Regions from separate parts of the Sulfurovum indicum genome, predicted to be linked through region 3. Evidence: riboswitches for the same ligand, from Rfam matches in the RefSeq annotation. Region 3 holds a riboswitch; each other region holds the start of a gene.
What was found. A riboswitch is a leader RNA that binds a small molecule or an ion and turns the genes downstream of it on or off. The one in region 3 is predicted to bind cyclic di-GMP.
Positions count from the first base shown of each region.

Region 1: linked by a shared signal. The riboswitch ahead of IMZ28_RS03200 (porin family protein) and the one ahead of IMZ28_RS01875 (LamG domain-containing protein) in region 3 are both predicted to bind cyclic di-GMP.
Region 2: linked by a shared signal. The riboswitch ahead of IMZ28_RS02555 (hypothetical protein) and the one ahead of IMZ28_RS01875 (LamG domain-containing protein) in region 3 are both predicted to bind cyclic di-GMP.

Region 1 covers NZ_CP063164.1:620,187-630,850, reverse strand. Annotated here, with positions in the region: gene IMZ28_RS03245 (pyrroline-5-carboxylate reductase) at 1-254, shown strand, start outside; gene IMZ28_RS03240 (L,D-transpeptidase) at 269-868, opposite strand; gene IMZ28_RS03235 (tetratricopeptide repeat protein) at 869-1,636, opposite strand; gene IMZ28_RS03230 (OmpA family protein) at 1,643-2,140, opposite strand; gene tolB (Tol-Pal system protein TolB) at 2,162-3,403, opposite strand; gene IMZ28_RS03220 (carbonic anhydrase) at 4,011-4,790, shown strand; gene IMZ28_RS03215 (TIGR01777 family oxidoreductase) at 4,854-5,714, opposite strand; gene IMZ28_RS03210 (hypothetical protein) at 6,025-6,351, opposite strand; gene IMZ28_RS03205 (MopE-related protein) at 6,484-7,680, opposite strand; gene IMZ28_RS03200 (porin family protein) at 7,693-8,304, opposite strand; cyclic di-GMP riboswitch class I at 8,421-8,495, opposite strand; gene IMZ28_RS03195 (TonB C-terminal domain-containing protein) at 8,621-9,397, opposite strand; gene IMZ28_RS03190 (biopolymer transporter ExbD) at 9,394-9,780, opposite strand; gene IMZ28_RS03185 (MotA/TolQ/ExbB proton channel family protein) at 9,784-10,359, opposite strand; gene atpC (ATP synthase F1 subunit epsilon) at 10,361-10,664, opposite strand, start outside.
Region 2 covers NZ_CP063164.1:495,932-506,595, forward strand. Annotated here, with positions in the region: gene IMZ28_RS02545 (type II secretion system protein) at 1-555, opposite strand, end outside; gene IMZ28_RS02550 (type II secretion system protein) at 555-1,286, opposite strand; gene IMZ28_RS02555 (hypothetical protein) at 1,287-4,994, opposite strand; cyclic di-GMP riboswitch class I at 5,084-5,158, opposite strand; gene IMZ28_RS02560 (outer membrane protein assembly factor BamD) at 5,404-6,051, shown strand; gene lon (endopeptidase La) at 6,224-8,644, shown strand; gene IMZ28_RS02570 (response regulator) at 8,783-9,151, opposite strand; gene IMZ28_RS02575 (ATP-binding protein) at 9,157-10,664, opposite strand, start outside.
Region 3 covers NZ_CP063164.1:350,827-361,490, reverse strand. Annotated here, with positions in the region: gene IMZ28_RS01895 (ABC transporter ATP-binding protein) at 1-769, opposite strand, end outside; gene IMZ28_RS01890 (hypothetical protein) at 821-1,702, opposite strand; gene IMZ28_RS01885 (twin-arginine translocation signal domain-containing protein) at 1,728-1,934, opposite strand; gene IMZ28_RS01880 (hypothetical protein) at 1,937-2,716, opposite strand; gene IMZ28_RS01875 (LamG domain-containing protein) at 2,720-4,882, opposite strand; cyclic di-GMP riboswitch class I at 4,908-5,005, opposite strand; cyclic di-GMP riboswitch class I at 5,018-5,116, opposite strand; gene ribA (GTP cyclohydrolase II) at 5,259-5,828, opposite strand; gene hemB (porphobilinogen synthase) at 5,917-6,888, shown strand; gene argF (ornithine carbamoyltransferase) at 7,560-8,480, shown strand; gene hemN (oxygen-independent coproporphyrinogen III oxidase) at 8,637-10,004, shown strand; gene IMZ28_RS01850 ((Fe-S)-binding protein) at 10,166-10,664, shown strand, end outside.

The DNA.
Region 1 (10,664 bases), 270 kb from region 3:
CAGAAGCACTTGCAGACGGTGCGGTCAATCAGGGACTTAAACGGGAAGATGCTATGCTGGTAATGCGGGGGCTCTTTGCCGGATTTGGTAAACTCATTCAGGAAATGCATCCTGCCTTGCTGAAAGACAGTGTTATGTCCCCAGGTGGCACTACTGCTGCCGGATACAGTACTTTGGAGAAAGGCAGGGTTCGGGCAAGTTGTATGGAAGCTGTAGAGAAAGCCTATAAAAAAGCGGTTGATCTTTCCTCCTGAGCATTTTCCATTGCTTATCTATCCAGGTAGATACGTCTGAGATCCTCTTTGGCAAAAGGCATATAGCTATGTCGGGTGATCACAACCGGCATACCGTACCGTGACCACTTGTAGATGACCGGAACATCTTTGGGATCAACATGGATACATCCATGCGACATCCAGTCAACACTTCCTTTATGCAAGGCATGCCCTCCCTTTGTAAACTTCATCATATAATCCATATTGTTCACTCCGCTCTCATCAGGGTAGAGTGTCGACATATGGTGACGCTTCTTCTGGATAATGCTAAAAACCCCTGAAGGACTTCTGAATTGAGGGGCACCCGAAGTGACTGCCCCGCTCCACCACACCGTACCATCTCTGTCTACTGCATAAAAACGTCCGTCACTTCCCTCTTCCCGTACCGAAACCAAAATAAAGTCCTTCCCGCTCAGGTCAACCAGCCGTTCTTTCCCGCTTTGAAGATGAATGACCTGAAAAAGTGTTTTGGACACAGGTACCACTTCATGTTTAAGCGGTACAGGAGGCGCATCCGGATCATACTCTACCTCTGCCAATAAAAAGAGGGGCAACAGGAGCAACCAGGGCAAAGAACGTAGACAATGCAGCATCTATATCCTTTTCAGTTTCTCTTTGGCAATGGCAGAGGATTTTTTATCGGGATAGTTATCAATAACATTGTTATAAAAGACTTTTGCCTGCTCTTTCTCCCCGGTCTTGTCGAGTGAGACAGCCGTATGCAGAAGCAGTACATCCATATAGCTTGCCCGATCATACAGGCTGGCACTCTTTTTGTAGTAGAAGATCGCATCTTGATACTTTCTGGTATAGTAGGCGATCTCCCCGAGATAATAATTGGAAGCTGCCGGCTTATATCCCTTTGATGAAGTAAGTATAAAACGTTTTGCGGCCTCTTCATAGCGTTTTTTGACAAAAAGTCTGACCCCTTCACTATAAAGTTTTGCCGGAGCTGTCCGTTCCAGTTCATTCTCGGCCCGCTGTTGCTTCTTCACACTTTTTTTCTTTTCTTTGGAAAGAGCCGCTTTTTCTCCATCCAAAATACGCTTAAGCTCTGTTTTGCTTACATAGCTCCTATTGATCTCATCGATCATTTTCCCAAGATCCCGGATAAGCTTCAAGGTTATATTGTTCTCTTCTGCTGAAGATATCCCCTTTCGCTTTGCCATTTTCAATTCAGCCACAGATGCACTCAAGCCTTCAATAAGAGAGGTCAGCCCGTCTATCCGTTCATTCTGTTCCATGACAACACGCTGCAATGCAATAATATTGTTGCGGTTCTGTATCGCAAGATCATCTGCATGTACCAAACCGCTTAACAATACCAGAAGAGCAGGCAGAAGAGATCTTTTTATATGCATCATATTTTACTTCGCCAGACGAAGATCAACTCTTCTGTTCTGTGCATAACACGCATCAGTAGGTTCGCTGCATGCAGGGTTGCTCTCTCCGTAACTGACAAGTACCATCCTCGAAGCCGGAACTCCCTGCATCAAGAGAGAATCTTTGACCGCCTTGGCACGCTTCAGTCCCAATGCATAGTTATATTCATCCGTCCCGAACTCATCACAGTTACCTTCTATCTTTATCTTTCGTCCAGCTTCTTTTTGTGCAACAGAGGCATTCTTCGCAATAGTATTCTCCATACTGGCTGTGATACTGTAAGAATCAAACTCAAAATAGAGGCTCTGGAAACCATCACTGCTGCTGTTTCGTACTGTACTGCCATATCGGCTCTCATCGATACTCACCGTATCGGTATCATAAATATTTCCACTTCCGCCAAGCCCCGGAACAGGTTGTCCACAACCGCTCAAAAGCAGAAGTGCAAGAGTTGCTGCGCCTATAACTGTTTTATTGATCATCTCTTTTCCTTTTTTATGCAATTACCAGTCAATTGCCTGAATCTTTCTTCCGTTTATCGGAAAGAGCAGGCTCTGTTTACTTTGAAGATTGATATATCCCACCGAAGATCCGCTTTCTGTCTGTTTGATGTAGAGTATTACAGAACCATCCGATGAAAAGCGGGGGAATTGGTTACTTCCTGTTGTAGTAAGGGGTCTTGTAACTGTACTGTTCGTTGACGTCAAGTATAGATTGAATGTATTATGCCCGAATGCACTGCTGCTCTCCCGGCTTGTATAGACAATCTTCTCTCCGTAAGCATCACAGGCATTGTTGTTGCGTCCGTGGTAAACTACCTGGGAAACAGCAGAACCTCTAATATCTTTCATAAAGATATTGGCATATCCCAAACGGTTGGAGACAAAGACCATTCGGCCCTCATCATCAACATACTTTCCATTTACATCAATGCCATTGAAATGTGTAATCTTGGTTTTTTCTCCTGTTGCCAGATTGAGTTCGTAAATATCAGGTTGTCCCTGAGGTGCCATAGTAAGCAGGAGTCTTCTTCCATCCATACTGACGTCCGAACAGACCATCATTCCTTCCGATGAGGCTACTTTGGACCTGGCACCATTATAAATATTCAACCGGTAAAGTGTCGGTATCAATCCCCTGTATGAGGTATAGTAAAAGCTTCTCTGGTTCCTGTCTGCCCACTTCGGAAAGAGGTTCAGTCCACCACGAATTATCGTTTTTTCATAAGTGAAAGTATAGTCGGCCAAGACTATTTCGCTGCGTTTTGGAGTCAGATAACGGGAAAAGACAACATATCTGTTGATCCAGTCGATACTTGGATATCTCAATACCTTGTTAATATCAGAGACTGCCTTATGTGCCAAAAAAGGCATTTTTGCTGCAGATGAGATAGCATAACTCTTTTTAAAAAATTCCTTGCCGTCAGATGCTGTGAGGAGTCTTATTGAGAGCTTTGTCCCCTGGGTCTGACTCATCGTATATTTGAGTACATACTCCTGGGATTTTAGTGCAGGGTCAATCACTCCACCGTCAAATACCCCCTTTCGGGGAGTCTCATCAACAAGAAAATGCCCGGAGATCTTAAAATCGGAGAGCAAAATATTGAAAAGCTGCTCATTGGGAAAAGCCGAACCGTCTTCCAGAGCGATACGTGTACGCTGTTCTACATCTTTTTCAATAGTCAATGTGGCATCTACAGCAGACAAGAAATTCAGTGTCACCAATACAAATAGAAGATATCGCAATTATAATCCTTTACACTCACTCATTTAAGAAAATTTTAGATTTTTACTATGCATTGTAACAAGGCGGAGTTGAAACCCCCATTAATAAATATGAAATAACCTGCTCCACCATAAATGAAGATAAAATCTTTCAAATCATATCTTTTAATTGTGGGAGAATTGTAACAAAAGAGTATTAATGAAAATCTTCTTATCAGGTCGTCAAAAACTTTCATCCTTTTATACCGGCTGAGTCAGAAGAATCCAAAATGGATAAAAGACTTCAGGGAGGTCACGCTCCAATCCCGCAGAAAAGTATTGTCATAAATCCAGATCACAATTACTGTTTTGCAGGAGTAAAGAGGTAATACTGATATACTCTTTCAAGTCTCATGTACTGATCTAAACAAAAAGAATACAAAAGAAGTACAGATACACTTTCCGCTGCAAGATATATTTCTTGTGCTATGTTCTATTGAATAAACAGATCAAATATTATGATCTATTTGTCTATTTGTTTTCAATAAAATGAAAAATACCCTCTTTTTGTTCCTTTTTGAGGCCTTTTAACATACCATTTAACCAGACTAATTTAAAATAAAGCTACATTTACACAAAGGAAGAATAGATGAAGAAACACTTAACCTGCTCAGCCATAGCAATCTCGGCATTACTGCTTACAACAACGATTCAGGCAAATGACAAAAAGACCGTCCATCATGAAACGCATACAAAGCACTGGGGGTATATGGGCAATACAGGACCACGCCACTGGAGTGAACTTGATGCAAAATACCATATGTGTTCTGAGGGGAAACAGCAATCCCCTATCAATATCATTCCAACCAAAGATACAGAGCTGAAACCATTGGATATTCACTATAAAGCAGGTTCTACAACTATTGTCAACAATGGACATACTGTACAGATCAATATTGACAAGGGAAGTCTCTTTAACATCGATGGAGTTACATATAAACTTAAACAGTTTCACTTCCATGTACCAAGCGAAAACAATATTAACGGAGATGCATTTCCTTTAGAAGCACACTTTGTACATGCAACAGATGACGGCAAACTGGCAGTTATTGCAGTCATGTTCAATGAAGGAGAGGCTAATCCCGTTTTGGACAAAGTATGGAAAAAACTGCCCACACTGAAAGTAGGGAAAGCTGTAAAATGCGGACTGAGTGCCGATGAGATCAAAGCTTTGATGCCAAAAGACAAAGAGTACTATAAATTCATGGGATCGCTTACAACTCCTCCATGCAGTGAAAATGTCAAGTGGCATGTATTCAAAACCCCTCTTAACGCTTCAAAAGAGCAGATCAATACATTTTTCAGCCTCTTTGGCTTCCCGAACAACAGACCTGTTCAGCCAACAAACGGTAGACTGATAGAAGAGTAGTCTTACACTTTTGTGACAACAACTCTGTTTTTTAATATTGAGTCACTGACTTCTTCAGTGACTCTAATTATTCAATACTTCTCTTAAAGCATCCTCAATCTCTTCAAACTCAAATGAAAATCCCTCCTGTATCAATCTCTCAGGGATCACATTCTGTCCTTCAGTCAAAACTGTCGCTCCTTCGGAAAAAAAGAGCTTCAATACAAATGCAGGCAAAGGGATCAATGTCGGCCGGTGCAGTATCCTTCCCAAAGTTTTCGTGAGGACCTTGTTGGTTACAGGGTTAGGTGATGTAAGATTGTAAACGCCTTCCATGTTCGTATGATCCAATACAAACAGATAGGCTCTGGCAAGATCGTTTATATGCACCCAACTGAAAGCTTCACTGCCGTCTCCTATTGTCCCTGCAATCCCCAATTTAAACGAGGGCAGCATTTTTTCAAGGGCTCCGCCATTTTTACCGAGTACGATACCGAAACGGAATATGACGACTCTTGTCATCTCCTGGGCCTTCATCGCCTCTGCTTCCCAGTCTTTACAGATCGTTGCCAAAAAGTTATTACCATAAGTATAGTTTGACTCACTCATGGGTCCTCCCGTTGCATATATACCCACTGCTGAAGTTGAGAAGAGTATCTTCGGTTTCTGCTTCAGCAATCGTATCGCTTCTACCACTTTTGCAGTCGTTTTTATACGGCTCTCATAGAGTACTTTTTTATAGGCTTCACTCCACCTGTGAATAACAGGAGCACCGGCAAGGTTGATCAGTACGGAAGCCCCTTCTATCATCTTCGCTATCTGAAGAGGTTCATTACGCATTTCCCTGCTGTTTAAAGCCACGATCTCATATCTGTTTTTTTGAAAAACGGTTTTCAGATAACTTCCGACAAAGCCGCTTGCTCCCACAATAGCTATTTTTTGCATAAAGACTCCTCATCGCTGTCCTTTTTTAACACGGACTACACTTTAATACCTTCTTCCACAATAGTATATATTTATGTAATTGATGTGTAAATAGAACAGACAGGATAAAAAGACCGTCTTGCAGCTATGCAAAACGTACCATATTCCGGCAGATCAACACGAAAGACTATACCGATACAGAACTGGAGCTTCACCATCTCACAGCTCTCTATCTCATTTGAAGAAAGTTTTGATAAAGCTCCTGAATTGCAATATCATTTGCGCAACTATCAATTAGGACCAAACCCTGAACGGTCTTAATAAATAATCTTTACTTTAAAAATAATTCCTTGTCAGGTTCCATCTCCTTGATCATATTGTATTTTGAGTAATCACCATCTTTTTTTGCCTGCTGTAACACTTTATTCAGTCTTCTTCTCCACTCATAACGCTCTTTTTGATACTGTTTACGAGCCTCTATCTTCTCTCTTCGTGTTGCAAAAAGTGCTTCTCGTTCAACATGTTCTGCTGCTGACCCTACTAAAGATGAGCCCTTCACTTCTTTTGGATCACTTTGATGTGCTTGAGAGTAACTATCATGGGACCCTTTCGGCGATATGTCACTCTTCGCTTTATTGGTCGGCCAAACAGCATGCATTATATTTTGTGGAATATATCTACCTTTTTTCTCCACCTGAGAAGTTGGCTTCAGCAAACCGTACAGTACTACGCCAACCCCTATAACCAAGATTACTACGACAGCTTTATATTTCAACCTCTACCTTTAAGATTAATAACTGCTATTATAACCATCAACACCGTCACAGTTCATATCTATACCATCGGTATCATTATCATCATTGGCATCAGGATAAATGGAAGCATTTGCATCATTACAGTCTCCATACCAATCCATTGTATAGTAACCATCTCTGTCTCTGTCTTCTCCAATATGTACCAGAGCAGGAGCATACCACCCGATATCAGATCCATTTGACCGTACTTCAATATAATAGGTTTTTTCACTACTACTGTCATTTCTAACTAATTCATATACCCCTGGTGTACCATTATTAATCTCTGTGTGGTTCTCATCATATACATACCACTCATAACTATTCAAGGTGTTTCCACTCATATATCCAGCATATTCAATTACATATGCTGCTGAATATGCAGGAATAGTCACTGTGTAAAAATCTGTATCTGACGTATTATGCAGTGTCCTCATTTGACTGAATATATCATTACGGTGCTGTACTTCCTCATAGGAACCCTGTGTTTCCGGCATTGGCTTTGCACTATTGAAGTCATCATCTTCTTCATAATTATCTGGTGTACCATTTGCAATTGCATCTACACCGGAACAGTCCTGGTCAATACCGTCACCTGCTATCTCAGTTGCAAAGGGATAAATAGTATCATTATTATCATTGCAGTCAAATGGTTCAGAGTATCCGTCATTATCTTCATCTATATGTACACGAACCCCTAACTCATATGAAGTGGCCTCTTCAACACTGTAAGAGCGCACCTTCAAATAAAAAGTTCCTGTATATGTTGCATTAAACTCTATAAAACTATCATAGTCTATATGATCATCATCACTATCCAGTTCATTTCCACTATCATCATACAGATAAAGATATGTATCACCAGTTTCATTCAGGTTTGTTGTAAACAAATCATACACAACTCCTGCCTCCAACTCTACCTTGACCCAGTCATAGTCACCTTGAGGGAAAATACTGCGCCCCTGTAACGGCTCACCGACAGTTATCGTTGATGCAGTTGACATGTTGTTGTCACCTGTTGCTCCTTCAAAGCTATCAGCTTCAGTCGGATAAGCCGGCACATAAGCAGACCCGAATGCATCTCCTGCTCCACTCTCCGAAGTGCTTCCCCCTGTTCCCAAACATCCACTTAAGGCTGTCATTGCCATACCCGATAGTGCGATCAATGCTATCTTTCTATATACTCTTCTCATCTCCAACTCCTTTTAAAACTTATACGAGATACCGATCGTCCATGTATCGGCATTCCAGCTGTCCAATGTACCTACATAGTCAAATCCTGTATCATCATACAAAGAGACATAGTCCATAAACACAGAGATACGTTCTGTTACGCTATAGCTTGTACCCAGTCCCCACTGGAGACCATCCTCATAGGCATCCCCGCCTCTGATATCACTCAGCTGAAGACCTCCGTATCCTAACAATGCATAAAGATTGAAATTGCCTATCGGATATATCGGTTTTAGATACAATCCCCAGCTTGAGAAATCATTATCCAGGGGTATGCCATTATATGTCCCCAGTGTAACGCCTTTATCATAATCCATATTAAAACCAAAACTGTAACGTCCTTCAACAGCTACATACGGGTTAAACTGATAACCTGCCTGGAACAGGAGTGTACTGCTGTCCCAGTTCTCCCTTGAGGTATCGTTATCGACATCAGCCTGTCCAAGGCCTACACCTACATAGAACCCTGTCAAAACCTCTGCCGGTACTTCCACTGCTGGTTCTGAAAGTACAATATTACCTCCTGCATACACAACTCCATTCAGTGCCAGAATCGACACTAAAGACAATACTCCCTTTTTCATTTTCTCTCCTTTTATGTATAGTCAGTTTTACTACCTGATACATACTTGAACACCCCGCATTCCAAAAAGACACTGGAAGCCTTTTAAGCTGCATAACTGTAAAATATGTGTGATTTCTGAGCGGCCTGGCGATCTTGGGAAGACCCATGGCTTTCCGTCCCTGCCTCGCAACAGGTTTGGCTTTATTGCAGAAAATATGACAAAATATATCATATTTTGTTATTTTATACTATAAAACTTAAGAAACGTTTGACTTCTATGATCATCAGAGCCAGAACCAAACAGCAGACTAATAATGGTAAAGCAGGGAAACAACTCAATCTTTTGCAATAAATTCTGCTTCGAACAGATAAGTACGTTTTCCTTTATGAGGACCGAAGCCAAACTCCTGCAGCTGTTTCAGATAGTCACTCAATGCCTCGTTAAAAGCAGGATTGTTCGACTTTCGTTTGATGACAAATTCAAAATAGCCGCTTGGTCTTATTTTAAGATGTACTTTAACCTTCTCACCGGCAAAATCACTTTGTGCCGGCCACCCTTCAAGCATCTCCTGCACCTTTGCAAGATAGGCATCTTCCACACCGCTGTCCATCTCTTTTTGCACCTTCAGTGAATCACTGATATGCATACTCGCACTTGGGCGTTTTTCCCTTATTTCGAACAACTGCTTTTTGGGTTTACTTGAAACTGGCTTGCTGCTAACCTGGATAAGCGGTTTTCTTTTTTCTGTTTTAATATTGGCAAAAAGATCTTTGGGCCTCTTTTTGGGTCTGCTAAGGTTCTGCTCTTTTTTCTTTACAACCTTTTTGACAACCTTCTCTTTGATCACTTTTTTCTGTGTATGCTTTTTTTGTTTTGTGCTCTTTCTTTGCCTCTGAACTGTTTTGGATTTGGTTTGTTTCTTTTGTTTACTGACAACCCTCTTTTTCGGTGATGAAAGCGCTACTTGTATTCGATGCTCGTTTTTTTTGACATAATGCCTCTTCTCCCGTACCTCCCTCTGATTAAAATAAAAAATAAGCAAGCTTACCACTGAGAAGTAGATACCCACCGATGCTACTCCCCAGACTATCCTCAGTATTCTGTGCTTCATAGCGTAATAAGAGAGACCTTTTCAAAACCGGCAGCTTTAACACTTTTAAGCAGATACATCACATCTTTGTACTTCAAGCGCTCATCAGCACGGATATAGACTTCAGTATTCTTGTCGTAATCAACAGACTTGTTGACAAAATCGTCTGCGAACGTTGCGAGAGTGTACTTCTCTTTACCCATATATATCTTCTGGTTTTTATCCATACGTATAGTAAGCGTTTTTGGCTTTGTGACTTTAACAGTTTTGGAACCTTGCGGAAGATCGATCTGTTCCTGGAAAGTGATGGTAGGTGCAGTGATCATCAATATAGCCATCAGTACCAGCATGACATCCACCAGCGGAGTGATATTCAAATCCGGATTGTCATCCCATGAAAACATGGTCTACTCCTCTGTTGTTTGAGAGAGTATCACTTCTGACTGGGAAGCAAGAAGAGAAGAGAGCTCATAGGCTTTACGTTTCAGAATAAGATGAAAACTGTAGGCAAAGATCGCAACTGCAATCCCCGCTGCAGTTGCAATGAGTGCTTCAGAAATAGCTGGCGCAACTACTGTGAGCGAAGCCGAAGACTCTGCTCCAAGTTTGGAGAAAGTTTCCAAAATACCGATAACGGTTCCAAAAAGACCGATAAAGGGAGAGGTTGATGCAATGATAGAAAGCCAGGTCAAGCCTTTGGTTGAGACACGAATGGCATCTGAAGCAGCAGCATTAAGAATGGCTTTATTTGGTTTATTGACACGTGATAGATAAGTAAAAATAAGTGAGTTGTCGGCCACTGATTTTGACTGACCTGTATAGAGTGACTTAAGAGAACGCGCTTCCGAATTGATACGGGCAGAGATAATATAGTAGCGGTCAAGGAATATCCAGAAGGTAGCTATAAAATAGAGTGAAAGCACCAGCAGTACGAAAATGGTGATCGCACTGCTGTTGATGAAATAATCTAGAAGAGAACCCAACTTAAAGAGACTTTCCGATCTGTTCTACTTTACTTACCGCTGCTGCGATAACCGTGTTGGATGACTCAGCCTTTTTGAGAAGTTCTTTTGCCTCATTGAGTGCTTTGGCAAGGTCTGTATCTTCTCCGGAGAGTGCAACAGCACCGTCTACGATACAGGTTGTCTTCTCTTCGTCAACTTTGACATAACCGGAGTTGATGGCAACCGCTACTTCCTTGCCATCAGCTTTTACGATATCGATTACACCGGTATCAAGCAGTGAGACCAAGGTAGCATGTTTAGGAAGTACTCCAAACTCTCCTTCA
Region 2 (10,664 bases), 150 kb from region 3:
ACCGGTTGTATCTGATGCTACTCGGTAAGCGGTTGTATCTAAAGGAAAATAGATATAGGCATCTCCGATAGATTTTCCGTTTGGAGAAAGGTTGCTTATAATAGTATCTGTCAAGTCCAGGCTTGACCCCTGTGTTTTAATGTGGCTGATATCAGTACTGGGATGTTCTACATCGGCAAAGCCGCTCCATCCGGATTTTCTGTTTGTACTACTGACTATAGACTCAAAACTGTCTCCGTCATAACCGACCCATTGAATACCCTTATAGCTGTCTCCTGTACCGGAAAGAGGCAGGTTGGTACTTTCGAGTGTATCATCGCTTTTGATACGGTAAATAGTATCGGGAATGGCGTATCGCAGCCGGTTTGCTATCTGGAGGGATGCAAGCTCTGTTTTAAGTGATGCCCTGTGTTGTGCGCGCTGTATGATATAGCTTTCATATACATTTGCAATGATTTCCGCACCAATTCCGGAGACAATCCCAAGTACAACTATGGCAAAAACAAGTTCGAGTAATGTATAGGCCGGTCTGTGTACAGATGGTTTTAAATACATTAAAATGCCTTTTTCTCAAGTTCGTATGCACCAATATTGCATACAAAAGCATGAAGAACAATGGACTTCTCAAATTCGCTTACATTGCTTGTACTTGTAAGTGTGACACTGATATGTTTTATATTAGTACTCCCGGCATTCGTATCTGTCAGATCATTGAACGAAATTCGTCTGTCTCCGCCTGTTGTATCGTATGGTCCTGTAGTACCGGAAGGGGAATCAAGCGCATAACTGACAGAGGTGGCAACATTGATATTTTTATCAGCAACATCTGATGTGGTTACTCCTTCGTTTATCAGAGTATAGTCCCCTATAAAATCATCTACATCATCTTCAGGAGGCTCTCCTGCTTCCATTCCCAGTTTTGAAGGTGCAGTTGCAGCTATATTGCCTGTTCCGTCTTGACGTATGAAAGATCTGGAACTCTCCTTTGGCGTACCTATGCGCCAACTGTTTTGTACTTTGTAGGAAAGATTTGTATCTCCAGTAGCAGAAACAGTAAGTATGGGGTCCAGATAACGCTCATCTGTTGTGTTTTCATCCCAGTGGTATCCCATGATCATATTGATGTGGGAGGCAGCTTCATTAATGGACTCCTGCTGCAATGCAACAAAGGAGCTCTTTGTAGCAGTGCTGATAAGCCTTGGTGCCGACATAAGCACAATCGCCATAATAAGCAGTGCAAAAATAAGCTCTATCATGGCAACAGCATCTCGTAACCTATAGCCCATTTACCATCCCAGTCTTCTGTTTACAGTGGAGCTGGCGTTTGTTTCCATGACGTTTCCGGTTTTGCCATAGCCTGCCCATTCTCCTGTTCCGATAAAGTGAACACGGTAGAACGGCGATGGAATGCTGTCGTCATTTTTATTATAGATAAGCCAGCTGCTTGTACTTGTATCAAAGTCAATATCTACGATATTGGGAGCTGTACCTGAAACAAAAATGCTGTTGTCTATACCGTTGTCGCCACTGTTGATAGAAACAGAAGCAGGGGCAATACTGCCGGTTGCACTGCTGACTGTCAAAGTAATATTGCCGTCTCCGTTTGACATGTCGTGGGAAGTGGCAATCCACCATTCATACTCATTGGTCTGTCCATTCTCTGTATCCACATCAGGACAGTTCGCAGCAGTACAATAGACCTGCACCATGATCGGTGTGTTGAAACTGGCAGTTGTGACATTGTCATAAAAATCTTTGGACGATTTGGCTCTTGCATACAGATAGCTGATATTATGATCGACTGTGTTGCCTGTGTCTCCGTTGAAAATATTGGTTGCACCGGCATTGTTCATCCACGATGTTGAAGTGTTGGCATCTGCTACACGCATAACAAGAGGGTTGATCGGAGTATTCATACTTCTGTCAATATTGAAATATACGGTTGCCTCACCTATTCCATTCCCAAAGAATAAAGGACCTATCCACTCTTGTACATGGTTGTTGCCGGAAGTTAGATTTTGGGATTTGTTAGGTGTCCATATAGCACCTGATGCATTATCTTCGGTATATAAAGAAATAGCTGTATCTCTTTGGCTGTCAAGTGTAAAGTCCAAAAAGAGGTCAAAAGTACTGTTGAGCTTCAGGTCGTTTACTCTCGGTGCATTGGCTTCATCTGTATCCGGGAAGCAGGTTTTTGTATAATTGCTAACGGTTTGTCCATTTTTATTTTTAGCAGTTATTTTAAATTTAAGATAGGCAGCCATTTGAGGGGTAGTAAACGTATTATTGGCATTTTTTACTTCATTGGAAATATAGAGCCAGTTTTGGCCGGTGGTAGTGCCGTATACCGCTTCGGTATCAAACTGGTAGGGAATGAAGAGTAAAATATTTGTTTTATCTACATGGCTTTCATCGTAGATCTCGCTTCCAGGTCTGATAAATCTTTGGGAATCATTGGTATCGTCAAGATCAATACGGGCAAATTCGCTTCCGTTGATTTCCGAGACGGTGACAGTCAGGATACCCGTTTCCGAGAATTGGAGTGTGGCATTGACCTCGCCATCTGCAAAGTTTTCTCCACTCATACTGAAGGAACCGGCACTTGGGCAATAGGCAACCTTGCTGCGGTCTATATTGCTCGTACCATAGACATCAAAGTTCATCTGTTGGGTTTCCGCATCGGTAGGGACATAAAAAGATGAGCTTACCTGCAGGCTGCTGAGACTCTCATTGTAATCTGCAACTCCCTGTACATCATTGACAGTCCCGCTTGTTACGTTGAAGTTGTTCTCATCCACTGCTTTGATCGTAAGGTTGAACTCTTCACCTGCTCTTTTGTATTCATTTTTTCCAAAGACTCTGAAGGCATAGGGTCTTATGGCAAACGCATCACTGCTGAAAAACTCTCTTAGACATGGGTCGTTGGAAGTGTTTTTGTCATTTGGTATACATGCAGTATTGTCACACTCGTCATATGGGTAGAGTGTATAGTCAGTACCGCTGTAGTCTGCACATACTTTAAAAACGACTTTAACATTTTTATGCGCATTGGATATATTGAAGCTCTGTTCTGTTGTTACAGATGATGAGGCATTGAAGTCGTACAAAGAAGAGATGTAGCGATTTGTATTGATGTCATAAAGAGCAAACTTGATATCTATATTGTTTTTTGTTTCTGTCGCGTTGTTGCTTTCATTGATACTGGCTATGGTAAGATTGAAAGCCTGTGCAGCAATTTTGGTTGAAATATTTCTGTCGTTTATGTCTCTAAACGTATCCCAGGCATCAAAAGGGCCTGTGGTATAGGTAGGCTCACTTGTTTCCAATGTAACGGTACATGGATCAAGCTGTACGTTGTAGTATCGTCCGGCATCGTCAACATACTGTCCGAAATAGATTAGTTGGCTGAAATCTCCAATACTCATTCCGAAGTTAATCTTTTTATGCATTTGATAATACTGCTCATCCGGTTCATAGGTAGGGTAGTCGTCTCCTGCATTATAGGTGATATAGCCATTTTGCAACCCTATACTGAAGTCCATAGGCAAGTCAAGATAGAGTTCACTGTTATAGCCTGCACTGGTATCGGGGACTACATTGCCATCCTGATCAAGAACTTCGTAATTACTTCCCCAGCTAAATGAGGCAAGAGAACTTTGTGTTTCTATGATTTTAACATCATCGAGTTCTGTTGATGAAGTATTACGCACAGGTACATACATATCGCATGGAGTAAAGGGAGTACAGAAGTTTAAGGCAAAGAAGTCTATCCCGTTTGATCCGCGAGGCGGATCGTAACAGAGTTTACACTCGCCAAATCCGATGCTGTCTGCGGCATCATTATAGATGAAGTTAATATTCTCACCCTGAATATCAATAGCTCCTTCAACAACCAAACTGCCAAAGAAGTCAGCGGCATTTGCACTGTTTTGTATTACAGCATCTCCCTCTACATAAAGAAAAGTTCCGATCCAGCTGTTCCCGCCGCCGTTACTTCCAAAGGTAGCATCTCCTCCTACATAAATAAAGAGTGAATCTTCAGGGTTTTCTGCATTGGCATGGTTGCCGTCATAAATAAGGTCACCTTCTATGAAGATACGTACGTCTCCTTCCACTTCAATGTCAATCTGGTTTCCCTGCATATCCCATGATTTGAAATAGTAGTCCCCTTCGCTAAATACCATTTTCTGATTGTTTCCGTCATTGACAATATCACCCAAAAGCATCACTTTTCTGTCGTTGTCTTTATATGTAGATTGAGGATCAAAAGTAATCGTCTGCCCATCACCAGCGTTACTGTTGTTTGTAAATGTATAACTGCCGTATTCCAGTTCGGTAAATGTAATGTCATCATCAGTTTCAGTAGTTGTATCTACTGTAGTAGAGATAAAGTCGTGCTCATAACGGTTTGTGGGTTCTGGAACAATGGTACAGGTATTGTCGTTACTGCAGTGTTCACCTGTACATTCACAAAGAGTATTTCCCATATCTTCATAGCAGGTAACAGATGGAGCAGTTGCGCTCCCGACCACTTTTTCTTCAAAATTGTAGTCTTTAACTGAAACCTCACAGGCATTGTAGACATCATTTTGAACCATATCTATACCTGTATAGGAGACCAGTACACTTCCAAAAACACCACAGGTATATTCGTTTTGGTACTCAGGAGCATCAGAATCATCATCATGCTCATCATCATGCTCGTCATCATCATGCTCGTCATCGTCATGCTCGTCATCATCATGCTCGTCATCGTCATGCTCTTCATCGTCATGCTCTTCATCGTCATGCTCATCATCGTCATGCTCATCTTGAGAGGTGACGGTTGCCGTTGGCTCTTCTCCTGTTACAGAAGTTTGACCCACAGGCGATCCCCAGCTGTTGTTTGAAATGATGAACAACCCTGCCAAGAGAAAAAGAAGGTCTTTTCTGTTTTTAAGAAATGACAATGGAAAGAGCAGCAGGTTGAAAAATTGTTTTATTAGATCTCCCATGATAACACCTTTATTAACCCAATCTATTATTTGGGTAAGACTTTATCAGTACATACAATGATGAGCCAAACATTAGCTATATGTCTATGGTTGGTAACCCGGCTGTCTGTGTCAGATCCGTGGCTTTCCGTCCCCGCTTCACAACGGGTTTGGCTTTCCATCATAGGAGTACTTCATACTCATAGGATAGCACAGGTTTTATAAAATGAATATAAAATAACTATTATTAATAGTTCAGGTTTTCAAAAATGTAAGAAGTAAGAAATGGGATCTTTTGCTGATATTGGAAACAATTTGTCAAACAAATGACAAATTTTGTTATGTTGGCATCTCTGAAGGTATTACTAATACACTTTTTACATAGTTTGGGATATGATATAATCAATTATTACAAAAAATGAGGTAAGGTATGCAGTTAAAAAAGAGTCTTTTGTTAGGACTGGCGATGGTCTTTGTATTGATGGGGTGCGGGAGTGATGAAGAGGTAACCGAGTTCAATAAGCCGGCACTCTACTGGTATAAGCGTATTGCAGACAGTATCAGCAGTCAGAATATGGACAAAGCTGACGAATACTATATCTCGCTTAAGAGTGAGCATATGCGTTCACCGCTGATGCCGACAGCCATCATGATGCTTGCGCATGCACATATGCAGAATGAAGAGTATCTGTTGGCTAACTACTATTTTGATGAGTATAACAAGCGGTATGCCGATGAGGAGAGACGTGAATATATGGAATTTATGAAACTCAAGGCTTCATTTCTCGGTGTGAAAGATGTTTATAAAGACCAAAAACTGATCATGGATAGTATCAATACTGCAAAAAGATATCTGCTGCGATATCCGGGATCGGAATACAGACCGCTTGTTAACTCTCTGTTGGTAAGATTGCATATGGCACAGTATCTGCTGAATGAGAACATTGCAGCACTTTATGATCGTACAGACAAGCCTAAGGCTGCGAAAATCTACCGTGACAAGAATAAGAATTCCGTGGTCGAGATGGCCGACATCACCCCGCCTGAAAAAGGGATCATCGGGAAAATTTTCGATTAAAAGCGGAGATGCTTTTAACCAAAATGAATAAGTAACAATGTTGGAATACGGTACAGTGGCCTTGCTTTTATTTAATTTTTCTTAACCTATCTCTGCTATACTCTCTTCAGAATTAATAAAAGCACTTCGCAGAAGTGCAAACCGTTATTATTAACAGTCCAAAGGATTTACCATGCAACTCAGTGATTATGACGCATTTCCAAGCCAACTGCCTATTGTTGTAGAGGATGAACTTTTCCTCTATCCGTTTATGATCAGTCCGATCTTTCTGACCAATCAGAAAGATATCGATGCAGCTACCGATGCGATGGAGAACAACTCTTTGCTTTTTGTAACCTCTTCTGTAGCCGGGAAAGAGGGAAGCCGTGATTTCGATGCGATGTACAAGGTTGGAGTGATCGGTTCTATTATGCGAAAAGTACATATTCCTGACGGAAGAGTAAAAATACTCTTCCAGGGATTGGCACGCGGTGAGATTATCGAACCGTTACCGGGGGAGATCAATAAAGCAGTTATTGATGTAGTGAAACTGGAACCATATGATCAGCTCAGGACGGATGCTTTGATGGATGTACTGCGAGACAAGATCAAAAAGCTTTCAACGTTAAGTTCCCATGTCCCTGCCGATCTTGTTCGTACGATTGAAGAGAATGATGAGCCGCAGCGTATTGCCGATCTTGTCTCTTCGATGTTGAAACTTGATAAAGAAGTTGCTTATGCACTCTATATCGAGCCAAATATCGAGAAGCGTCTTTTGGGGCTTATAGATGTGATCACTTCTGAGATTGAATCTGCTAAAGTACAGCGGGAGATACGAAGTAAGGTACACAGCAAGATTGAGCAGACCAACAAAGAGTATTTTCTAAAAGAACAGCTCAAAGAGATACAGCATGAACTGGGCATGGATACGCAGCGTGAAGAAGAGATCGCCAACTTTAGGGAGAAGATAGAGCAGCTTAAACCGGAAATGAGCGAGGATGCCTATAAAGAGATCAGTAAACAGCTTGACCGCTTTGCCCGTATGCACCCTGATTCTGCCGATGCGAATCTGCTTCAGAGTTATCTGGAGTGGGTATTGGAGCTGCCGTTTGGACAATTGAGTAAAAAGAACCTCTCTGTAGAAGATGTTTCCAGAGAACTGGACAAAGATCACTACTCTTTGGAGAAACCCAAAGAGCGTATAGTGGAATTCTTTTCGGTACGTGAATTGGCAATGTTGCGTGGTATCAAGCCCAAAGAGACCGGTGGAGCGATCTTATGTTTTGCAGGACCTCCCGGTGTGGGAAAAACTTCTTTGGCAAACTCTATTGCACATGCTCTTGCCAGACCCTTGGTGCGTATTGCACTGGGTGGACTGGAAGATGTGAATGAACTACGCGGACACAGACGTACCTATGTGGGTGCAATGCCGGGCCGTTTGGTACAGGGGCTTATAGAGGCCAAGAGTATGGATCCGGTCATTGTACTTGATGAGATCGATAAAGTAGGACGCAGCATGAGAGGGGATCCGACAGCGGCACTGCTTGAGATACTTGATCCTGAACAGAACAGCAAATACAGAGACTACTATCTGAACTTCAACATAGATCTCAGTAAAGCGATCTTCATTGCAACGGCCAATGATGTCGGACGTATTCCTGCACCGTTGCGTGACCGTATGGAGTTCATCGGATTGAACTCCTATACACCAAAAGAGAAGTTTGAAATTGCCAAACGTTATCTGATCCCGCAGGAGTTGAAAAAACATGCCCTCAAAGCCAGAGAGTTCCATATCTCCGATAAAGCACTGCGTATACTTATCGATGAGTATACCAGAGAGGCTGGAGTCCGTAATCTCAGACGTCGTATTGCAGGTTTGATGCGGAAAGCTGCACGTATGCTGTTGGAAGACAAAACAAGAGAACTGGTACAGGTCACAAGAAAGAATTTGGATAAATTTGTTGATAAAAAAGTCTTTGAGATCTCGCTCATCGATAAAAAACCGCAGATTGGTGTGGTTTCAGGACTTGCATGGACAGCAGTAGGCGGTGATGTTCTTACCATAGAAGCGATCAAGATCAAAGGAAAAGGCGGACTGCAGCTGACCGGCAGTCTGGGAGATGTTATGAAGGAATCTGTACGTATTGCACATTCTGTTGTAAAAATACTTATTGATGAGAGAAAACTTAAGATCCCCTCTTCTGCTATCCCCCATACACTCAAAGAGCATGAAGAAAATATTCAGGTAGATGCGAGCGAGGTCTATAAGCGGTATGACCTGCATATTCATGTTCCTGAAGGTGCAACGCCAAAAGACGGCCCGAGTGCCGGTATTACCATGGTAACAGCGATTGCTTCTATTTTGAGTAACCAGAAAGTAGACAATCGTGTGGCGATGACAGGAGAGGTTACACTGACAGGGAAAGTCTTACCGATCGGAGGCTTGAAAGAAAAGCTTATTGCTGCGTACAAGGCCGGGGTAAAAAAAGCATTGATCCCTGTGAAGAATTATGAGAGAGATCTCGATGATATTCCAGAAGAGGTAAAAGAGAACATCAAGATCATTGGGGTGTCGAATGTACAGGAAGTGCTTCGTGAAGCTTTGATTAAATAAAGGTCAAGCAGAAAGGGTTAAGGTTCAAGGAAGATTAAATATGAGATCTTTCTTAACTCTTAACTCTTAACTCTTAACTCTTAACTCTTAACTCTTAACTCTTAACTCTTAACTCTTAACTCTTAACTCTTAACTCTCTTAGTCTGACCACTGGTCTATTTTGACAAAGAGAGCCTCCTCCTTGACAGGCTTTCTAATAAAGTCATTTGCCCCATTGTCGAAGACCTCTGTTTTGCGAGTATCATCTGTCGAGAGAACTATGACAGGAATATGAGCGTTAGCCATATCTGCTCTGAATATCTTTAAGAACTCTATACCGTCAACGATAGGCATCATGATGTCCAATAGTATAATATCGATACCCTGTTCCTGTTTCATCTTGTTCAAAGCATCCGAGCCGTTTTCTGCTTCAATGATCTCAGTGACTTTTGTATTCTTTTTAAGCAGTGTCTTTAATAACATTCTGTTGATCATATCATCATCAACAACTAATACTTTTAGTCCCATATTTATTATCCTCTATGTGATTTTATAATAGTTTCAATTTCATTTTTTTCGTTACTCTCTGTAACGATAGTTATATCTTTATTATGAGCTTTTAGATTCTCTGTAATAAGCTCTGCATCGCTAAAGAGTATGTCGTAGTCGCCGGTTGCCAGCTTGGCCTCCAGCTCATCCATATCTTCAACAATTTCGTAATCATACCCTAAGTTTTCAATAACTTTGGTAAGAATTCTTCTTTCCAGAAGGAATTTTTTGGCAATAAGTATCTTTTTGTTTTTGTTTGAATCATTGAGTATAAGTTCATCCAGAGAAACCTCTTCTACACTGATCGGCTCATCTTCAGTTATTATCGGAATCTCTTCAATTTCAGGTTCAGGAGTAGAGATGCTTTCATCGGCTGATCTGTCCGCTGCCTCAGTGCTGTTTTTTGCTTTGTCTGAAAGAAATTTGTTTAATACATAAAGCAGTTCAGTGGTTTCGATCGGTTTGGTGATATACTCGTCCATTCCTTCAGCAAGGAAACGTTCTCTGTCACCTTTAAGGGCATTGGCGGTCAGGGCAACAATAGGTATGTGTGGAACTTCTTCATCTTCTTCATAGTCAAGTATCTCATGGGTTGCTTCTATACCGTCCATTACCGGCATCTGTATATCCATAAAGAGCAGGTCATAGTTGTTGTTTCTTCGTTTTTCAAATGCTTCAAGTCCATTATTTGCAATATCAACGGTAATACCATGATCTTCAAGGACACGCTTGATCAGCTTCTGGTTAATGATGTTGTCTTCGGTCACCAGGACTTTTGCATCAAACTGTGTTGCCTGTGATTGAAGCGCTTTTTCTACCAGCTCAGGTGTGGTCGCAGCTGTTCTGGTAAGAACTGCTTTAAGCTTTGTTAATGTAACCGGTTTAAAGATAACATTATCCTGGCTTACACCCATCTCCTCAATTTTATTTCGGCTGGTGACATTGGCAATGATGATCAGTTTCGACTTGTCGACGTTGGCTACAGCATCAATGATATTCTGTTTTGTCTTGTCGATATCGAGCCAGAATGTTTTACAGATACCCAGATCACTCAGTTCTTTGAGTTCACCTACTGACTCAAAGTGTTTGACTTCCGGACCGAAATATTCGAAGTAGGAGGCAAGGTAGTTGTCAAGTACGGTCGGAATATCTTCCTGATATTTACAGATGGTCATGTCCGTAAAGGCCTGATTGTAGTTGGTACCTGTTGATGAAACTTCTTCAAGCGGGATAGAGAAGTAGAATGTTGTACCGTGGTCTTTTGCACTTTCAAGCTCAAGTTTTCCACCCATCAGTTCAACAAATTGGCTTGATATGGTAAGACCCAGGCCGGTACCGCCGTACTTTCTGGTAACTGAAACATCTGCCTGGGAGAAGGCATCAAAGATACGCTCCTGCTGATCTTTGGTCATACCGATACCATTGTCCTGAATTGAAAACTTGATCCTTGGATTTGTTGTTCCCTCATCCTCTTTTACTTTTTCTATTTTAA
Region 3 (10,664 bases):
TATACCCGTAATCAAGCGAAGTTTTTTCTATCTCTTTTGCCCGCTTTTGAAGTATACCGAAAAAACTCCTCTCCTGATTACTCGCACGTACCTGAATAAAAAGTTCCAGTGTCTCATTAAGCAGTTCATTGTAAAGTTCATAGGCTTCATGTTGACGACGCAGCAACTCTCCGGTTTTACGTCCCAGAATCTTTGAAAATCCAAAAAACAGTGGGTTGAGTATAAATACCAGCAGTGCAAGTGCCCAGTTCATCCAGAACATCACAGCAGCAATACCTGCCAACATAAGTAGCGCACTCAACGCAATCATCACCACTTGTCCGGCAAAACGGCTGATACTCTCAACATCCTGTACTGTTTTGGAAGCAATACCACCAGATTTGAGTGTTTCATACTCAGAAATCGAAACACGTTCAAGATGATGTAAAATCCGGTGACGGAGCAGATAGCTTATCTTTTGGGTAATTTTTGTAGCATAAAATATTTTTTTATTATTGAAAAAAAATGCAATGATCCGCAAAGTCAGCACTGTACTTAGAATAATGAGAACATAAACCCATACTTCACTCTCTCCATAGACTCTCGAGATCACCTCTGTCATCTTTCCGGAGTGTTCAAGCAGTACTTCATCAACAAGCAGAGGAATGAGCATTGGAATGGGCAGCAGCAGCAATGTTGCCAATGTTCCAAAAATATTGGTACGCCAAAAATCTTTTTTCTGGGAGTTAATCTGCTCATACAGTACTTTAAATGTATAGTGCCTTGTCATATTAGTCTGGTCTCTTTATTATATTGCATAAAGATAAAAGACCTTGATACTTCATATTTGACTACTGTGCACCATGACCGTTTCATACACTTCCGGTAACCTTGCAGTATCCCATGGAACAGTAATTTTATATACTCCTACACGCTTTGTCATCTCTGTAAAAAAACAAAAACGCTCCTGTTTCATAAAAGAAAAATCAATAAAGCTGCTGAAATGCAGGGCCTTGAACTTCTCTATGCCCTTGATCTCTGTTACCCCTACAGAGGCATCGGGTGCACTTTTTTCAAGAAGATAGACTGCATCAACGGGTTTGGGATCAGTAACAAAGTTTTCAACAAAATAACCAAGTGTCTCTACTTTTCTGAAAGGTCGGTGAAAAGGGTATGAAGAAGTCGCATAATAGCCATCTCTTCGTTTCTCTATAGCTATAGAGTCATCTGTGAGCATAGCATGGCCGTTTTGCATGAAAAAGTCAGTCAGTGTCGATTTCCCACCATAGGAAAAAGCTGAAAACAGTACTGCTTTGCCCGCTATTTCAACTGCCCCTGCATGAAGAAGATGATAGCTTCGTTCAAGTTCAAGTATAAGAGGTATAAAGGTATGAAGTACCCAAAACTGCAATCTTTGAAAAGTATAGGCTTGTTTTCTGACATACAGGATATTTCTCTGCTTTGCATCCCATACCAGTATCATCGTATCTTTGATCTCCAAAGCCCATGAAAGCATTCTGTCTGCCTCTCCAAAAGGTCTGCTGCTATAATATCTTATTTCCCGACCGGACATACAATACCAGTCACTTTTCAGCAAGAAATTTTGTGAAAGGGGGTAGATCTTTTTTTCTATAATATGAATTGTTTCAAGCCTGTTATGGGAGACATGGTTCTGAAAACTCTTTCGGTCCGGGAAAACAATATGTCGGTTAAATGCAGTCATTGTTCACTGTATAATACTACTGTTTTCAAACAGTCCAACCGTCAGTAGGCGGGCCTGACGGACCTGTAGAACCATCAGCATATGCACCGGACGGCCTGGCCAGTTGTCCCAAGGTGACTAGAGCAGGTGCAGCATAGGCTGCTTTTTTTAAAAAAGAGCGTCTACTGTCTCTTCTCTTGTTTTTTACTTTTTCAGATACTATCGGTTTCTGCAGCTTTTTTTTCTCTCGCACTGTTATCCTCCACTGCTCATCGGAGGTCTGCTTAAATCAAACCTTTCTTTTTTGCTTTCTGTCACACTCTTTTGCTCTTGAAGAGTATCCTTCTGTACATTTTTGCCATCTAGAAATATGTAGCTCCCGCCCATATCAGTCACATTAACCTCTTCTGTCTGCACTATCCACTGAAAGGTTCTTTCATTCATTCCGTCCATCGTAAACGTATATACCTGTGCTTTGCCGTTCAGTATAACAGGCATCTCTTTTCCGCTTACAGTATCTACCAGTTTCATATGCTTAAGCAGAGGATTGTTCATAGATCTATGTTCATGATAACGTGTACGCTTTTCGTTATCTATATAAGGGTCCAGTATATATAACCCATACCATGTCAAAGTGATCCTGGCATTGCTGTCATCAGTCTTTACAGTAAATCTCCAACTCTCTTCCGTGTTTTCCTGATAATGGTGAAAACTGGTTTTATACTCGCCCGGAGCTACACCGGCAGGGTCAACAAACACAATATCAAGATAAGTACCGCCAAACGGGCTGAGTGACTGCAGTGTATGCTTGGAGATATTGTCATCTGTATCAAGCTCTCCCAGCTGTGTACTGCCTGTCCTCATTTTTCTGACAGGATCTTCTGCCACCAGCCGAATATACCAGTTTGACGGTTTTGTCTCTGCCGCTACAGTATCAAGACTTATACTCTTCACTTCATTTACAGATTGTGTATCGGTATTACACCCTGCCAATCCCAATACCAGAATGATCGAAATCCATATATTTTTTTTCATCTGTTACTCCTGTGGGATCAACAGTTTTACTGTTTTATTTTTGGTAGAAGCGTGCAGTTTGATCCAGAAACCTTTATATGGTTCAAGCTTACATCCGCCCGGAGTAACGTCATCACATGCTGTATGTCCGTTTGCATCTGCACTGCCGTCTCCAGGATTGTACTGCCATATCTGTTTTTCCACATACCCTGCTTCATATGCTGCAGACGGTGTGTATGCAACTCCGTCAATAACAAACCGGCAATCTGCCCAATCTACTGCGGTTTTCCCCACAAAGCCTGTCATATTGTAACGGTGGGCACCCGTTCCAAGCAGATCATCCCCGCTTTCTACATCCAGTGAAACACTTTTAAGATCTACCTCTACACAGCGGTTTGCCGTACAAGCGCCATTGCTGGCATTATAATCAACGCTTACCAGGTCATTTACACTCCAGCTTTCACTGTTTCTGCTGCCCAGCCAATAACCTTTACCAAACTCAACAATATCTGTTTCACTCAACTGTGTATCCCAGCTGCTATTGTTGCTCTCACTGTAATCCCGGCGATACACAATCCAGTCAACCCCGTATGTTCCGAGCATATCATCCCCAAACACACTGCTTACAGTTTCCGTACTCGTCCGAAGCTCTGCAGGTATTCCAACTAGCTCCCACGTATGGGCACTGATAGTAGCACCACAAACGATATCTTCTCTTAAACTGCTATCATAGTTTTTCCCATTACCTTCGTTTAGTCTGATATTGGCAATATCACTATCGTTTAAGTCTGTACTGTATATTTTAACCTCATCCAATAACCCGTCAAACCAATAATTATTATATAGCTGACCTAATCTCAACGGCTCTGTCGAGTTCACTATCTCTCCTGCAATACTCTTCGTAGCCACAGGAGTGTCACTGTCAATATAAAGTGCCATTACTCCATTGCTGTATGTTGCAGCAATATAGTGCCAACTCCTTTCCCACGATGCAGGCTTCGCAATATATGCATTGTAAAAAGCACCATCTATATTAAGAGAAAAGGCAATATATTCACCAGTACCTCCATCATCATAATTCCACACCATCCAACCCTCTGACCGTGTATTGCTGCTATAATACTTTTCTATATATATTTGATGCGTATCTGTATCATTTTTCGGATACACCCATAAAGATATAGCCATTTTATCTTGAAAGTTCAATAACGGACTGTTATTTACTTCCAAATAAGAAGAAGCACCATCAAAACTTCCAGAAAAACCGACTTTGCTGTTCGTTTGATCAGTTTGGGCATTGCTATAGGACGTTGCGTTATACTTATAGAGTCCGGAATCTTTCACATCTTCGGTAATACCGCCTGCATTGTCAAACCAGTAACATTCGTCCATCCGGTAATCAAGTACAGGATATTTCTTGCAGATTGCCGCTTCCCGTACCGTACCGTCATAGTTTTTGCCGCTGAGTTCATTGTTGTAGATATCTGCCATCTCCGCTACACTCAGAACTGTATTGAAAATCTTTATCTCATCCAGCAAACCATCAAGATATTGACCAAAACCGCCATTAATACTGTCCTGGTCGACACCCAGTTTCAAACCATTCTGGGCAACAGTCAATGCTCCGCTTGCCGTATCTGGGAGTGTCGTACAAACCGGTACCGCGGCAGCTGAGTCCGGATCTATATACACACAGTTGTCCCGACCCGAACGTGTCCAGACGATCTGGTGCCATCCACTGCTGATATCCGGAATTGTCATACCGCTGCTTCTCTCGCCTTTGATCCAGACTTCAACAGTCGTTGCATCCTGAAACCAGAGCAGAGCTTCATTGGCATAAGGCAGTGCTCCTGCCGTATCAGCTGCGGATAAAATCGTCTCATATCCGCTCACTGGTGCTTTAACCCATGCCATGACCGTAAAATCAGTCAAACCATCCATTACATTTTTATCAAGGTTAACCATATTGGTCACCCCGCGCAGATAGCCGCTGCTGTTAATCATAGCATCCGAAGAGAGAGTTGTTGCATCAATGGCAGTTCCGTTATAGCCGTTGCCGCTGCTATCATTGACTTCACCGATGCTGCCATTCCAGTAACACTCGTCCATACGGTACTCGGCAACAGGTGCAGCATATAGAAAGTTGCCTATAAACAAAACCATTGAAATGATTATTCGCACATTCACAGATATACCTTTGTCAAATTGATCTATAGGCAACCTGGCGATCTCATCATCTACTTTCGGGGAAAATATCAGAGACCCATGGCTTTCCGGCCCTGCTTCGCAACAGGTGTGGCAGTTGTGTAAAATTGATTGATATGAGGCAACCTGGCGATCTCATCATCTACTTTCGGGCGAAAATATCAGAGACCCATGGCTTTCCGGCCCTGCTTCACAGCAGGTGTGGCTTTTTCTTTGCTTACAATAAAATGAATATTATACATGCTGTTTTATAAAAAAAATCTTATATATTGCAGAAGGGGTTATTATATCATAAATAAAAAAAAATAAAAACTATAATGATATAAAAATATAAACTATAACTATTATTTTTTTTAATCTATAGTAAATGTCCCAGTTGCTCTTTTTTGGTTTTCAAGTACTCTTTATTATACGGATTCGGGATAATCTGTATAGGAAGTCGTTCTACGATCTCTATAGATCCGAGACTCTCTATCTTTTTTGGATTATTTGTTAGCAACTTGAGCTTTTTAATATCAAAATGGTTTAAAATGAACTCTACGATCTCATAGGTTCTTTCATCGGCAGAAAAGCCCAGCTGATGATTGGCCTCGACAGTATTATAGCCTTTATCCTGAAGCGCATAGGCATTTACCTTGTTGAGCAGACCGATATTCCTTCCTTCCTGGCGGTGGTAGATGAGCATACCTCCCTCTTTGGCTATAAGCTCGAGAGCAAAATGAAGCTGTTCTCCGCAGTCACACTTGACAGACCCGAGCGCATCCCCTGTCAGACACTCGGAATGGACCCTGACTATGGGAGTATCCGGGAGGCTTTCGGTAAAAAGTGCAAGATGTTCTTTCCCCAAACCGTCTTTAAAAGCCTGGATCCTGAAGGTACCGTATTTGGTCGGCAAAGCAGCGATTTGTGATATCTCTATGTTTTTCATGAAGAGATTATACAGAAACAATTAATAATTAATAATTAACAATTAATAATTAGTGTAAAATAACACAAATAATTACAAAAGGTCGTGTATGTTTGCCCGTTTTAGAAGAAAAAGAATTAATCCTGTATTGAGAGATCTTCTACAGGAGACACATTTAAGCGTCAATGACTTCATCTATCCTCTCTTTGCAAGAAGCGGTGAAGGCATCAGGGAAGAAGTAGCTTCCATGCCTGGCGTATATCAGATGAGTATCGATGAGATCGTCAAAGAGTGTGATGTACTTAAAAGACTCGGCATTATGTCTATTATCCTTTTTGGAATCCCGGATGTCAAAGACAGTGTAGGGAGTGATGCGATGTGTGAACACGGCATCATTGCCCAAACAGTAAGAGAAGTCAAAGCAGCACATCCAGAGATGTTCGTTGTAACCGACCTCTGTTTCTGTGAATACACCGATCACGGACACTGTGGTGTACTCGACCCGGTTCTGGAAACAGTTGACAATGACATTACTCTTGACAACCTTGCAAAACAGGCAGTTATTCATGCCAAAGCAGGTGCTGACATGATCGCCCCTTCAGGCATGATGGACGGAATGATCCAGGCGATCAGAGGTGGCCTGGACAGTGCGGGATTCGAGAATCTACCTGTCATGAGCTACTCAACCAAGTTCGCTTCAGCCTACTACGGCCCATTCCGGGATGTAGCAGAATCAAGTCCAAGTTTTGGAGACCGAAGAAGCTACCAGATGAACCCGGCCAACCGGAGAGAAGCTATTGCAGAAAGTGTTGAGGATGAGCTGGAGGGAGCAGATATCCTGATGGTCAAGCCGGCACTCGCCTATATGGATATTATTCGCGATGTTAGAGAAAATACTGCTTTGCCTTTGGCAGTCTATAACGTCAGCGGTGAATACGCTATGCTCAAAATGGCTGCCAAAGCAGGTGTTATAGACTATGACAGAGTCATGATGGAAACCCTGCTTGGCTTTAAACGTGCCGGTGCAGATATCATCATTACCTACCATGCAAAAGAAGCAGCGATACTTCTAGGCAAATGAAACTGTAAAAAACTGCTGTCTTTAAGCCAAAATATGCATTAGAATCACTCGAAGTTCACCAAATGCCTATGGTGCAATGATTTGTGTGAAATACAGTGATTTCTATTGCATAATTCGGGTTTAAGGCCCAAGCCTCTACTTCCTATAGATTTTGTACAGTTTCTATGGCATATACTGCGATGTGGATAGAAATAACTATACTGCACAATATAACTTCACTTTATGTTTTCAAACCTTTCATGATTGATCCTTCACATCTTTTTAAATTCAAGGTCGTCTTTTTTATCTCATATGCAAACCTACTCCGCACAAGAATCGATAGTATAAAATCAGGAAGTCAAGACAAAATGGTGAAAAAATCTACTCTAACACCATGTTTTGGACCGGAAATGAGTAACAAAGATAAAAAAATGATTGCTTCCTAAATGTTTCATCTATACTATTACAAGTAACACAGTAAACAAATGCTCCAGTTTCATTACTATATTGCTACCCTCAGATATCACCGTATACCCTGTATACAGATGATCAACAGACACATGCACGATTATATTTTGATAAAAATATCAACCTTGCCTTTCCTCTTAAATATAGAACCCTCAATAATTTTATGGTAGAATAATTTCTTTTAAATTTTTAACTGATTTTATGGTTAAAATAAGGATGGTCCTATGAGACATTTTTTAACGCTGGCAGACTTTACGAAAGAAGAGCTGCTGGAGATGATCGATCTTGCCGTTAAGATCAAAGTACAGACCAAACGCAAAGAGTTTGTTCCCTATCTGGAGAGACAGACACTGGGAATGATCTTTGAAAAAAGTTCTACACGCACCCGTGTAAGCTTCGAGACCGGTATTTATCAACTCGGAGGTGTAGGACTTTTTCTTTCTGCCAATGATATTCAGCTTGGGCGCGGTGAACCGATGAAAGACACTGCACGTGTCATCAGCCGTATGGTTGACATGGTCATGATCCGCACTTTTGAACAAAATAAAATTGAAGAGTTCGCTGCCTACTCCAAAGTACCTGTAATAAATGGACTGACCGACTCTTTTCACCCTGTACAGCTGATGACGGACTACCTTACCATGATCGAATTCGGCAAAGCAGATGATCCTGTCTGTGCATATGTGGGAGACGGCAACAACATGACACACTCCTGGCTGATGCTGGCAGCGAAGATGGGCTTTGAGCTTAGAGTAGCTACACCCAAAGGATATGAGTGTGACCCGGATATCGTAGCCCAGGCGGAAGCATTTGCAAAAGAGAGCGGTGCAAAACTTATTTTCGGAAATGACCCAAAAGAGGCAGTCAGAGGGTGTGATGTTGTCACAACAGACACCTGGGTCTCCATGGGGCAGGAAGCTGAAAAGGAGATCCGCCTCAAAGCCTTTGCCGGCTACATGGTAGATGAAACAATGATGAGCCTGGCAAAAGAAGATGCTATTTTTCTACACTGTCTGCCTGCCTACCGTGGCTATGAAGTGAGTGAAGAGACTTTCGAAAAACATGCAGAGGTGATCTTCACCGAAGCGGAAAACAGGCTCCATGCCCAAAAAGGGATTATGGTATGGCTGGATCAGCATCGCTGACATAGCCGAGCGTTCAGCGCTAAGCGTTAAGGGAACCTTGAGAATTTTAACAAATAAAAATAATATTAATGCGTCACAAGCATGAAGCAATGTGAAAAAGAGAAAACCTCTGAACACTGAATGCTGAATGCTGAACGCTTTTTCCGAAGGAAAACAATGAGCAACATCGATTTAGAAAAATTCAGCAAATACTCCAAACCGGGACCAAGATACACGTCCTACCCGACTGCTTTGGAGTTTAGTGACAACTTCAGGTATGAAGACTATCTTAAATATCTTGAAGAGGGGAAAGAAGCTCTTTCACTTTATGTACATCTTCCCTTCTGCCGATCAGCCTGCTATTTCTGTGGCTGTAATGTTGTTTTTACCTCCAAAGAGGAAAAACTCAGTACCTATATCGAGTACCTCAAAAAAGAGATCGATATATTGGCACAACACCTCGATACTTCAAGGGAGATCATACAGTTTCATTTTGGCGGGGGGACACCGACCTTCTATAAAGCATTCGAGCTGGATGAGATCATCTCTTATATTAAAGGGAAGTTCCCCAACTGGAGCAAAGATGCCGAGATAAGCGTAGAGATCGATCCACGTTTTTTCAATGAAGAGCAGATGAAGGTTTTTCAGAAACACGGATTTAACCGTATCAGCTTCGGAGTGCAGGACTTCAACCCAAAAGTTCAACAGGAGATACACCGTATCCAGCCTTATGAGCTGACCAAAGCAGCCGTTGACCTGGCACGGAAGTACGGTATCAATTCCATCAATGTAGACCTCATTTACGGCCTTCCCTATCAGACCTTTGAGAGTTTCAGGGCAACACTGCAGCAGGCCTTTTCGCTCGAGCCGGACAGACTGGCTGTCTTCAACTACGCACATGTGCCATGGATGAAAAAAACCATGCGTAAATTCGATGAAACCACCCTGCCTGCCCCCGATGTAAAGTTACAAATATTCCAGTATACTATTGACTTTTTTGAAAGCAATGGGTATAAAATGGTAGGTATGGATCACTTTGCCAAACCTGAAGATGAACTCTTCGGTGCCATAGCAAAAGGTGAACTGCATAGAAACTTTCAGGGTTACACAACAAAAGGCGGAGCAAATCTCATTGGTATCGGTCTGACCAGTATCGGTGAAGGCACTCGTTACTATGCACAAAATACCAAAGATATGAAGCTGTACGAAGCAGCTATTGATGCCGGAAGACTTCCTTTTGAACGGGGTGTAGAGCTGAGTGGGGATGACTACCTGAGAAAAGCGGTCATCATGGAACTCATGGCAAACTTCTCCATAGACATCAGGAGAGTAGAGAAGGAGCATAATATCGTATTTAAAGAGTATTTTGCAGATGCACTGGATGCTCTGGAGGAGTTCGTAAAAGCTGACCTTGTAACTCTTACAGACGAAAAAATATCTGTAAGCCCAACAGGAACATTGCTGATAAGAAACATCGCTATGCCGTTTGATGCCTATATGCACCAGTATGGCGGAAACAAAAAAAGTTTTTCAAAGACGGTATAATCTTAAGCAGCAGAGAGTATTTTTGCTACCTGAAAGCTTAAAAGAACAAGGTGCTTTCTGAAACACGTCAGTTCCCCACCTTTTCTTTTTTTTGGTTCGTTTCTTTTTCTTTGTGGTTGGACAAAGAAAAAAAATGAACAAAGAACTATAAAACTTAAGGAATGAGTTTGAAAAAACCTGAAGAGATTTTCAACTTCGCTGAAACAAGCGATGCATGTATCAAATGCGGAAAGTGTATCCCGGTATGTACCATTCACCAGGTCAATCCTGACGAAACAACCTCTCCTCGCGGCTTTATCGACCTGTTGGGCGCGTACCAAAAAGGGCATCTGCCTCTGGACAAAAATGCAAAAGATATCTTTGAGAGCTGTTTTCTCTGTACAAACTGTGTTGATGTCTGCCCCAACTCTCTGGCAACTGATATGGTCATTGAAGAGGTACGTGCAGACATTGCTGACAAATACGGGATTGCCTGGTTTAAAAGAGGGTTCTTCTTCCTGCTTCGTCACCGTAAAATCATGGATCTTGTTATGAAACTTGGCTTCATGTTCAAAACCTGTGCATTGGCGGAAGATAATAAGGGAAGAGGTCTCAGAGCAAGATTTTCCCTGCCGATGATGAAAAAAGGCAGACTTATCCCATCACTCATGAAAACAAGTT